Regions from separate parts of the Ramlibacter sp. G4-7 genome, predicted to be linked through region 1. Evidence: predicted binding sites of a transcription regulator. Region 1 holds the regulator's gene; each other region holds the start of a gene.

Region 1 (3,271 bases):
GCGGAAGGCCACGTCGCTGCCGAACACCGGCGCCGTCGGCGCGCGCCGCGCCGCAAGGGCCTCGGCCTTCAGCGCCTGCCAGTCGCTTGCCGCGTGCGGCTTCAGCCGCTCGAAGCCGAAGCGGCGCAGCAGGCCGGGCGCGATGTTGCAGGCGACCTGGGCCGCTTCGATGGCGATGGTGCCGCTGCCGCAGCAAGGGTCGTACAGCGGCACGGTCGCGTCCCAGCCGCTGGCCGCGATCATCGCCGCGGCCAGCGTTTCCTTCAGCGGCGCCTCGCCCTTGTCCTCGCGCCAGCCGCGCTTGAACAGCGGCTCGCCCGAGGTGTCGATGTAGAGCGTGACGTCCTCGGCCGCCAGGTGCGCGAAGATGCGCGCCACCGGCCGGTGCGTGTCGACGTCGGGGCGCACGCCGCCGTGCGCGCGGAAGCGGTCGGCGACGGCGTCCTTGATGCGCAGCGCGGCGAAGTTGAGGCTTTTCAGCGGGCTCTGGTGCGAGGTGAGTTCGATCTTGAAGCTGTCGCGCGCCGTGAACCACTCTTCCCACGCGACGGCGCTGGCCACCTCGTAGAGCTCCTGCTCGCCCCGGTAAGGCTGGTGCGCGAGTTCGACCAGCACACGCTGCGCCAGGCGGCTGTGCAGGTTGAGCTTCATCACCTCGGTCCAGGTCGCCAGCAACTGCACGCCGCCGCGGGCCGTGCGCAGGTCGCGGCCGCCCTCGCCGCAGATGCGCGCGACCTCGTCGCGCAAATACATTTCCACCCCGCCGGCGCAGGGCAGGAACAGTCTCAGGTCTTTCACAATTCCTTCCGCAGGTTGGCTGGCGCGATCCGCAGCGCTTCACGGTATTTCGCAACGGTCCGGCGCGCGCACTCGATGCCCTGCTCCCGGAGCATCTCGGAGATCTGGCTGTCCGACAGCGGCTTCTTGTTGCTCTCGGCCGCGACGAACTGCTTGATCAGCGCGCGCACGGCGGTGCTCGAGGCGTTGCCGCCCGTCTCGGTGCCGAGCGCGGAGCCGAAGAAGTACTTCAGCTCGAAGGTGCCGTAGGGCGTGGCCATGTACTTGGCGGTGGTGACGCGCGAGATGGTCGACTCGTGCAGGCCGAGTTCGTCCGCGATCTCCCGCAGCACCAGCGGCCGCATCGCCAGCTCGCCGTGGATGAAGAAATTGCGCTGCCGCTCGACGATGGCGCCGGACACGCGCAGGATGGTGTCGAAGCGCTGCTGGATGTTCTTGATGAACCAGCGCGCCTCCTGCAGCCGCTGCTGCAGCGCCTGGTGGCCTTCGCCGCGGTGGGCCTTGAGCGCGCCGGCGTAGACGTCGTGCACGCGCAGGCGCGGCATCACGTCCGGATTGAGCTGCACGCGGAAATTGGCGCGCGCGCCGCGCCCGACCTGGGTGACGATCACGTCCGGGATGACGATGTTGCGTTCGACGTCGATGAAGCGGCGGCCCGGTTTGGGCTCCAGCCGGGTGATCATGGCGATGGCCGACTTCACCTGCGCGTCGGTGCCGCCGCACAGCTGCGCCAGGCGCTTCACGTCGCGCTTGGCGAGCAGGTCGATCGGCTGCTGGCACACCTTGATCGCGATGGGGCACACCTCGTCGGCGGGCCGCGCGTCCTGCAGCACCCGCAGCTGCAGCATCAGGCACTCGGCCAGGTTGCGCGCGCCCACGCCGGGCGGATCCAGGTTCTGCAGCAGGTGCAGCGCCACCGTGAAGCGGTGCACCAGCTCCTCGTGCTGCTCCAGGTCGTCCGGCGCCAGGCTGGCGGCGATTTCCTCCAGCGTGTCCTCGAGGTAGCCGTCGTCGTTGAGCGACTCGATCAGGTAGCGCAGCGCCACGCGGTCGACCTCGGACTGGCGCAGGGCGAGCGCCTGCCGGTGCAGCCAGGACTGCAGCGACTCGTTGCCGCGCGCCAGCTCCGTCGCGTCGACCTCGTCGTCCTCGCCCGTGTTGTTGCGGCGCGCGGCCTGGGCTTCGCCGCCCCACTCGCCGTCGTCGGGCACCGTCTCGGTGGTGCCGTCGCCCTCCCAGTTGGGGGCGTTGTCCTCGCCGTACTCGGGCGCGTCCGCCTCGGCGGGTGCCGACGCAGCGCTGGTCTCCGCGCCCACGGCGCTGCCTTCGTAGGCCGACTCGGCGTCGCCGTCGTCGTTGGCGCGCGCGTCGGAAGCAGCGGGGCCGAACTCCTCGGGCCCCTCCTCCACCTGCACTTCCAGGAAGGGGTTGTCGTCCAGCATCTGCTGGATCTCCTGGCTCAGCTCCAGCGTGGACAGCTGCAACAGCCGGATCGACTGCTGCAGCTGGGGCGTCAACGCGAGGTGCTGCGAGACGCGCAGCGAAAGTCCCTGCTTCATACGGACAGCGGAATTGCTTCCTGCCTCACATCCGGAAGTGCTCGCCGAGGTAGACCCGGCGCACGTCTGCGTTGTTGACGATGTCCGCCGGCGTGCCCTGCGCCAGCACCCGGCCCTCGCTGATGATGTAGGCGTGGTCGCAGATGCCCAGCGTCTCGCGCACGTTGTGGTCGGTGATCAGCACGCCGATGCCGCGCGACTTGAGGAAGCCGATGATGCGCTGGATCTCGATGACCGCAATCGGGTCGATGCCGGCGAAAGGCTCGTCCAGCAGGATGAAGCGCGGCTGCGTGGCCAGCGCCCGCGCGATCTCCACGCGCCGCCGCTCGCCGCCCGACAGGGCCACGGCCGGCGAATCGCGCAGGTGGTCCACCCGCAGGTCCTGCAGCAGGCGCGTGAGGCGCTTTTCGATCTCCTCGCGCGACAGGGCCTGGCCCTGCGCATCGCGCTGCAACTCCAGCACGGCGCGCACGTTGTCCTGCACGTTGAGCTTGCGGAAGATGGACGCTTCCTGCGGCAGGTAGGACAGGCCCAGGCGCGAACGCCGGTGGATGGGCATGTGCTCCACGGCCCGGCCGTCGATGGCGATCTCGCCGCCGTCGGCGCGCACCAGGCCGACGATCATGTAGAAGGACGTCGTCTTGCCCGCGCCGTTGGGCCCCAGCAGGCCCACGACCTCGCCCTTGGCGACCGACACGGACACGTCCTGCACGACCTTGCGGCCGCTGTAGGACTTCTGCAGGTGGCGCGCTTCCAGCCGGCTCTCGGTCTCCGTGGCCGGCGGCGCGTGCACCGTTTCCGCATCTCCCATCAGCGCGACTCCGGGGCGAGGCTGCTCGCCGGCCGCGCCCGCGCCGATGCCGCGGGCCGCGGCGCGGAGGCGGCAGCGGCGGCCGCGGAGGCCGAACCGGCCG
Region 2 (3,271 bases), on a different contig from region 1:
AGATCGAGGACCACTACGGCCACGAAACCGCCACCGGCGCGCGCATCGTGTACTCGCACGAAGGCAAGGACTTCGGCGGTGCGCTGGAGACGGCCGGCGGCATCGCCCGCGCCTTGCCGCAGCTGGCCGACGCCTTCTGGCTGGTGGCCGGGGACGTCTACATGCCGGGGTTCCGCTTCACGCGCGCCGCCTACGACCGCTTTTGCGCCAGCGGCAAGCTGGCCCACCTGTTCCTCGTGCCCAACCCGCCGCACAACGCCAGGGGCGACTTCGGGCTGGCCCCGGACGGCACCGCCTTGAACCAGGCCGAGGAGCGCCACACCTATTCCACCGTCGCCCTGCTGCGCCGGACGCTGTTCGACGGCCTGCCCGCCGGCAACCCGCAGGGCCAGATCGTGAAACTGGCCCCCTTGCTGCGCGCCGCCATGGACCGCGGCCAGGTCAGCGCCGAGCTCTACCAGGGCCCGTGGACGGACGTGGGCACGCCCGAGCGGCTCGCGCAACTCAACGCCTGATTCCGGGACAATGAATCCATGAACACCACCGTGCCCACCTCGGTCTACGCCCAGCGCCGCGCCCGCATGGCCGCGCAGCTCGGCGCCAACGGCATCGCCGTGCTTCCCACGGCGCTGGAACGCCAGCGCAACCGCGACTCCGACTTCCTGTTCCGGCACGACAGCTACTTCTACTACCTCACCGGCTTCACCGAGCCCAACGCCTGGCTGGTGGTCACGGGCGAGGGCACGAGCACGCTCTTCTGCCAGCCCAAGGACCTGGAGCGCGAGATCTGGGACGGCTACCGCCTCGGCCCCGAAGCGGCCGTCGGCGCGCTGGGCGTCGACGCCGCCCTCTCCATCGCGGAGCTGGACCAGCAGCTGCCGCGCCTGCTGGAAAATCGCGAGACGGTGTGGTTCCCCTTTGCCACCCACCAGGGGCTGGAGCAGCGCGTCGCCGGCTGGCTGAACCAGGTCCGCGCGCGCGTGCGCTACGGCGCCCTGTGCCCCGAGCAGCAGCGCGACCTGTGCGCCGTCCTCGACGAGATGCGGCTGGTGAAGGACGCGCACGAGCAGGACACCATGCGGCGCGCGGCCGCCATCAGCGCCCGCGCCCACGTGCGTGCCATGCAGGCCAGCGCCCGCATGCTGCGCGAAGGCAAGGACGTGCGCGAGTACCACCTCGACGCGGAGCTGATGCACGAGTTCCGCATGGGCGGCTCGCAGTACCCGGCCTACAGCTCGATCGTCGCCTCGGGCCCGAACGCCTGCGTACTGCACTACCGCGCCGACGTCGCCCCCGTGCGCGCCGGCGAGCTGGTGCTCATCGACGCCGGCTGCGAGCTCGATGGCTATGCCAGCGACATCACCCGCACCTTCCCGGCCGACGGAAAGTTCAGCGGCCCGCAGCGCACGCTGTACGACCTCGTGCTGGCCTCGCAGGAAGCGGCGGCGGCCGTGACGAAGCCGGGCGCCCGCTTCACCGACCCGCACGAGGCGGCGGTGAAGGTGCTGGCGCAAGGCATGCTGGACGTGAAGCTGCTGGACGCGGACAAGGTGGGCACCCTGGACGACGTGATCGAGAAGCGCGCCTATTTCCCCTTCTACATGCACCGCACCGGCCACTGGCTGGGCATGGACGTCCACGACTGCGGCAGCTATGTGGAGCCGGGCGAACGGGGCCAGGTGAGCGAGCGGAAGGACCCGCTGTCGGGCGAGACGATCAAGAACCGCCCCAGCCGCATCCTGCGCCCCGGCATGGTCCTGACCATCGAGCCGGGGATCTACGTCCGCCCGGGCGAGGGGGTGCCGGAGCACTTCCACAACATCGGCATCCGCATCGAGGACGACGCCATCGTCACGGCCGCGGGTTGCGAGCTCATCACCCGCGGCGTGCCGGTCAAGGCCGAGGAGATCGAGGCCCTGATGAAGGCGTGAATGGTTACCAAAGTGACAGGAATTGTCGCAAGGCGTACGATACGCGTGACGTAGTTCACGCGATGACGCGCCCGGGGCGTGGCACGCGAATTGCCAGATTTGTCGAAGTTGGAGGATCTGTCATGCGAAGCCGCCGCCGCGCCCAAGCGGGTTTCACCGTCGTGGAACTCATCATCACGACCTGCATCGTCGCGATCCTGGCCTCGATCTCGGTCACGCAGATGCGCGACTACACGCGCCGGGCCCGCATGTCGGAAGCGGTCATCGCGGGCAGCCAGTGCAAGAACGCCGTGCAGGAGAACTACCCCGTCCTCGACACGGCGCCCGGCGCCGGCCGCTGGGGCTGCGAAGGCAGTGGCGCGACCAAGTACGCGGGCACCGTGCAGACCTCGCGCGACGGCGTCATCCGCATCACCATCCAGAACATGGACCCGGTGGTCAACGGCCGGCACGTGTTCCTGGTCCCGGCCAAGGTCAACGGCTCCGCGCTCGTCGCCCCGGACGACCTGGGCAACCCGGTGCGCAACTGGATCTGCGGGTCCGACTGGTCGCCCGTGCTCAACGCGCTGCCGGCCAACTGCCGTACCGACGCGACGACGTGGGCGTCCGCCGACTATCTCTGATCGACGCCGGCGTGTGAGCCCCTGCGGCTCACACGAGGTTACGCAGCTCGCGCAGGGCGACCGATAGCATCGCCAAGTCGCCGCCGGGCGAATCCTTCAGTTCGGCCAGCAGCCGCTGCGCCCGCTCCAGTGCCTGCCGGTTGCCCTGCTCCCACCGGTCCAGGACCTGGGCCGCATCGCCCGTCTCGTGCCGCACCGCTTCCTGCGCGATGGAGCGCTGCAGGTCCACCAGGTCGTCCGCCAGCGCCAGCTTGGCCAGCCCCTGCCAGTAGTTGTCGGCGGGCAGCTGCTCGATCTGCTGGCGCATGCGCTCCAGCCCGAGCCGCTGGCCCACGCCGCCATGCACCTGCGCCGTCAGGGCCGCAGGACGCTTGCTCGTCTCGGCGATCTCCGCGATGTCCAGCGCCGAGAACAGGCGCTCGGAGGCATCGACCTGCGCGGCGAGATCCTTCGGCACGCCGGCTTGCGCCCAGCGCTGCGCGCGCTCCGACAACGGCCCCGTCGCGCCCTCGCTGCGCAGCGCCTGCACCACCGGCGCGAAGCGCCCCACCTGCTGCTCGGTGGGCTCGAACAGCCGCCGCGAGCGCAGGAACCAGGTCGTCGCACGGGTGACCAGCCCGCGCAGCGCGATCACCATCTCCGCCTGCACCTCGTCGGGCACCAGGTTGTCCAGGGCCTCGATCTGCTGCCACAGCGGCACCAGCCCGAACACCTCGC
Region 3 (3,271 bases), on a different contig from region 1:
ATCGAGCAGGCGGGCCTGCGCGTCGACCCAGTCTTCCACGGTCACCACGGGGAAGTCGGCGCCGTAGACGCGGCCGGTGTCCGGGTTCACGTGCATCGGGCCGGTGGAGCCGAAACAGGACCCCAGGTTGTTCACGCCGATCACGAAGAAGCGGTCGGTGTCCACCGGCTTGCCGGGGCCGATCATGGTGTCCCACCAGCCTTCGGACCGGTCCTGGCCCGGGTAGACGCCCGCCACGTGGTGCGAGGCGTTGAGCGCATGGCAGATCAGGACGGCGTTGCTGCGGTCCGCGTTGAGCGTTCCGTAGGTCTCGTAGGCAAGCGAATAGCCACGGATCGAGGCACCGCTTTGCAGGGCAAGCGGCGCGTCGAAGCTCATGAACCGTGGCGTGGCGATCAGCGTCATCGAAAAGGAAAAACCCGGACCGCTGAAGCGGGCCGGGTCCGGCCTGTCTTTAGCGGCATTTATTGAGCGCCCGCAATCGAGGCAAATCGGCGCTGGCGGAAGTATATGGCATGTCCTTGCGGGCTCGACCCGCGATCCCTGGGGGCGCCGATCGGCCGCCTCCTGGCTGCCGGGTCAGGCCCGGCATGACATGCTTTTCATTTCGGCCACAGCGCCACCACCCCCAGCACCAGGAACACCAGCGCGCCGATCGTGTGCACCAGCTTGATCGGCACCTTGCGCGTGATCGCGTCGCCGAACCAGACCACCGGCGCATTGGCGAGCATCATGCCCAGCGTGGTGCCCGCCACCACGGGGGCCCAGGCGTCGAACTGCGCGGCCAGCATGATGGTGGCCACCTGGGTCTTGTCGCCCATCTCCGCCAGGAAGAAGGCGACGAGGGTGGTGAGGAAGACGCCATGGCGCGGACCGGCGCCCGCCTCGTCCTCGTCGAGCTTGTCGGGGATGAGCATCCAGATCGCCATGGCGATGAAGGAGGCGCCCAGGATCCAGCGCAACAGGTCCGGACCCAGCACGCTCGTGACCCAGCTGCCCACGGCGCCCGCGAGCCCGTGGTTGACGAGGGTGGCCACGAAGATGCCCAGCACGATGGGCCAGGGACGGCGAAAGCGCGCGGCCAAGACGAGCGACAGCAGCTGCGTCTTGTCGCCCATTTCCGCGAGCGCGACGATGCCGGTGGAGACGAGAAAGGCCTGCATGGGAACTCCGGCCGGAAAACGAAGACGCGTTTGACCGCGCTGCTCCTCCGGCCTGGATGGGAGGCTGCGCGGTCAAAGGTCTCGCCAAGTCCGAAGATCGCCGGCGCCATGGGATGCGTGCGCATCCCAAGTCTGTTGACGCCAGCCCCTCTCGCGAATCGGAGGGAGGCTACTCCCCAATGACGGGCTGGATTCTACCGGCCTCTGCGACGCACCCTCGTGGCGTGGTTATTGCTTCCTTTTGGTGCGGGCGCCTGAATCGGCCCCGGAACGCACCACAACAAAGCATTTCCATCCCCATGAATTCCACGGAAGCACTCAAACAGGGCGCCGACGTCCTGTTCATCCTGCTGGGCGCCATCCTCGTGCTGGCCATGCACTCCGGTTTCGCCTTCCTCGAGCTGGGCACCGTGCGCAAGAAGAACCAGGTGAATGCGCTGGTGAAGATCCTGGTGGACTTCTCCGTCTCGACCGTCGCGTACTTCCTGGTCGGCTACGGCGTGGCCTACGGCACCAGCTTCCTCGTCGGGGCCGACCAGCTGGTGGCCAGGAGCGGCTACGAGCTGGTGAGGTTCTTCTTCCTGCTGACCTTCGCGGCGGCCATCCCGGCCATCATTTCCGGCGGCATCGCCGAGCGCGCACGCTTCGGGCCGCAGCTGCTGGCCACCGCCGTCATCGTGGGCGTGGTCTACCCGCTGTTCGAAGGCGTGGCCTGGAACCAGCGCTTCGGCGTGCAGGCCTGGATCCACGCGCTCACGGGCGCGGAGTTCCACGACTTCGCCGGCTCCATCGTGGTCCATGCCGTCGGTGGCTGGCTGGCCCTGCCGGCGGTGATCCTGCTGGGCGCGCGCAGCAACCGCTACCGCAAGGACGGCGCGATCTCGGCCCACCCGCCTTCCAACATCCCGTTCCTGGCCCTGGGCGCCTGGGTGCTCACGGTGGGCTGGTTCGGCTTCAACGTCATGAGCGCGCAGTCCATCGACAAGGTCTCGGGCCTGGTGGCGGTGAACTCGCTGATGGCGATGGTGGGCGGCACCCTCGCCGCGGTACTGCTGGGCCGCAACGACCCGGGGTTCGTCCACAACGGCCCGCTCGCCGGGCTAGTGGCGGTGTGCGCGGGCAGCGACCTGGTGCATCCGGTCGGGGCACTCGCCGTCGGTGCCTGTGCCGGCGTCATCTTCGTGGTGATGTTCACGCTGACCCAGAACCGCTGGAAGGTCGACGACGTGCTGGGGGTGTGGCCCTTGCACGGCCTGTGCGGCCTGTGGGGCGGCATCGCCGCGGGCATCTTCGGCAACAAGGCGCTGGGTGGACTGGGCGGCGTGAGCTTCTTCGCGCAGGTCATCGGCAGCGCGATGGGCGTGGCCTGGGCGCTCACGTGCGGCTTCGCGGTCTATGGCCTGATCAAGGCGGCGATGGGGTTGCGGCTGTCTGCAGAGGAAGAATTCGCGGGGGCCGACCTGGCGATCCACCGCATCGGGGCGACGCCGGAGCGCGAGGCGAACTGGTAGGAACCGTGGCGCCGGACCATCAACTGGCCCGGCGGCGACACCTCAGGGCTAGTCCGGAGGCACGACACGCGCCACCCGGTGCATAATGCTTGGGCGAATCTCTCAGGGGTTTGCAGGTATGCGGTGTTTGTCTTTGTCTCGCGTGGTTTTGATTGCGTCTTGCGGACTCCATCGCTTTTGCGTTTTTTCCAGGAGTCCCTGAATGGGCAACAAACTCTACGTGGGGAACCTCCCCTATTCTTTCCGCGACAGCGACCTCGAGCAGGCGTTCAGCCAGTTCGGCCAGGTCACCAGTGCCAAGGTCATGATGGAACGTGACACCGGCCGCTCGAAGGGCTTCGGCTTCGTCGAGATGGGCAGCCCCGCCGAGGCGCAGGCAGCCATCGAAGCCATGAACGGCCACCAGCAAGGCGGCCGCGCGCTCGTCGTCAACGAAGCGCGTCCGATGGAGCAGCGTCCGCGCGGCTTCGGTAGCGGCGGCGGCGGTGGTGGTGGCGGCGGCTACGGCGGTGGTGGCGGCGGCGGCGATCGCGGCGGCCGTGGCTTCGGCGGCGGCGGCAGCGGTGGTGGTGGCGGCGGCTACGGTGGTGGCAGCGG

Evidence for each region. The regulator sigma-54, encoded in region 1, starts transcription at its own class of promoters, with help from an activator protein. The targets are predictions, from matches to a motif close to TGGCANGNAANCTGCTTT.
Region 2: AC3EGR_RS05955 (pilin) is a predicted target of sigma-54. The motif match lies at 2,011-2,028, and genes of this name have one in related genera.
Region 3: AC3EGR_RS05850 (ammonium transporter) is a predicted target of sigma-54. The motif match lies at 1,384-1,401, and genes of this name have one in related genera.

What each region holds. Positions count from the first base shown of each region.
Region 1 is NZ_JBYNTT010000031.1:2-3,272, reverse strand. Features, by position in the region: gene AC3EGR_RS24875 (THUMP domain-containing class I SAM-dependent RNA methyltransferase) at 1-798, opposite strand, end outside; gene AC3EGR_RS24870 (RNA polymerase factor sigma-54) at 795-2,357, opposite strand; gene lptB (LPS export ABC transporter ATP-binding protein) at 2,383-3,168, opposite strand.
Region 2 is NZ_JBYNTT010000003.1:220,354-223,624, reverse strand. Features, by position in the region: gene murU (N-acetylmuramate alpha-1-phosphate uridylyltransferase MurU) at 1-515, shown strand, start outside; gene AC3EGR_RS05960 (aminopeptidase P N-terminal domain-containing protein) at 534-1,931, shown strand; gene AC3EGR_RS05955 (pilin) at 2,054-2,554, shown strand; gene AC3EGR_RS05950 (NAD-glutamate dehydrogenase) at 2,583-3,271, opposite strand, start outside.
Region 3 is NZ_JBYNTT010000003.1:193,009-196,279, reverse strand. Features, by position in the region: gene metX (homoserine O-succinyltransferase MetX) at 1-405, opposite strand, end outside; gene AC3EGR_RS05855 (TMEM165/GDT1 family protein) at 603-1,163, opposite strand; yybP-ykoY riboswitch at 1,165-1,353, opposite strand; gene AC3EGR_RS05850 (ammonium transporter) at 1,463-2,674, shown strand; partial or broken gene rbp (RNA-binding regulator) at 2,877-3,271, shown strand, end outside.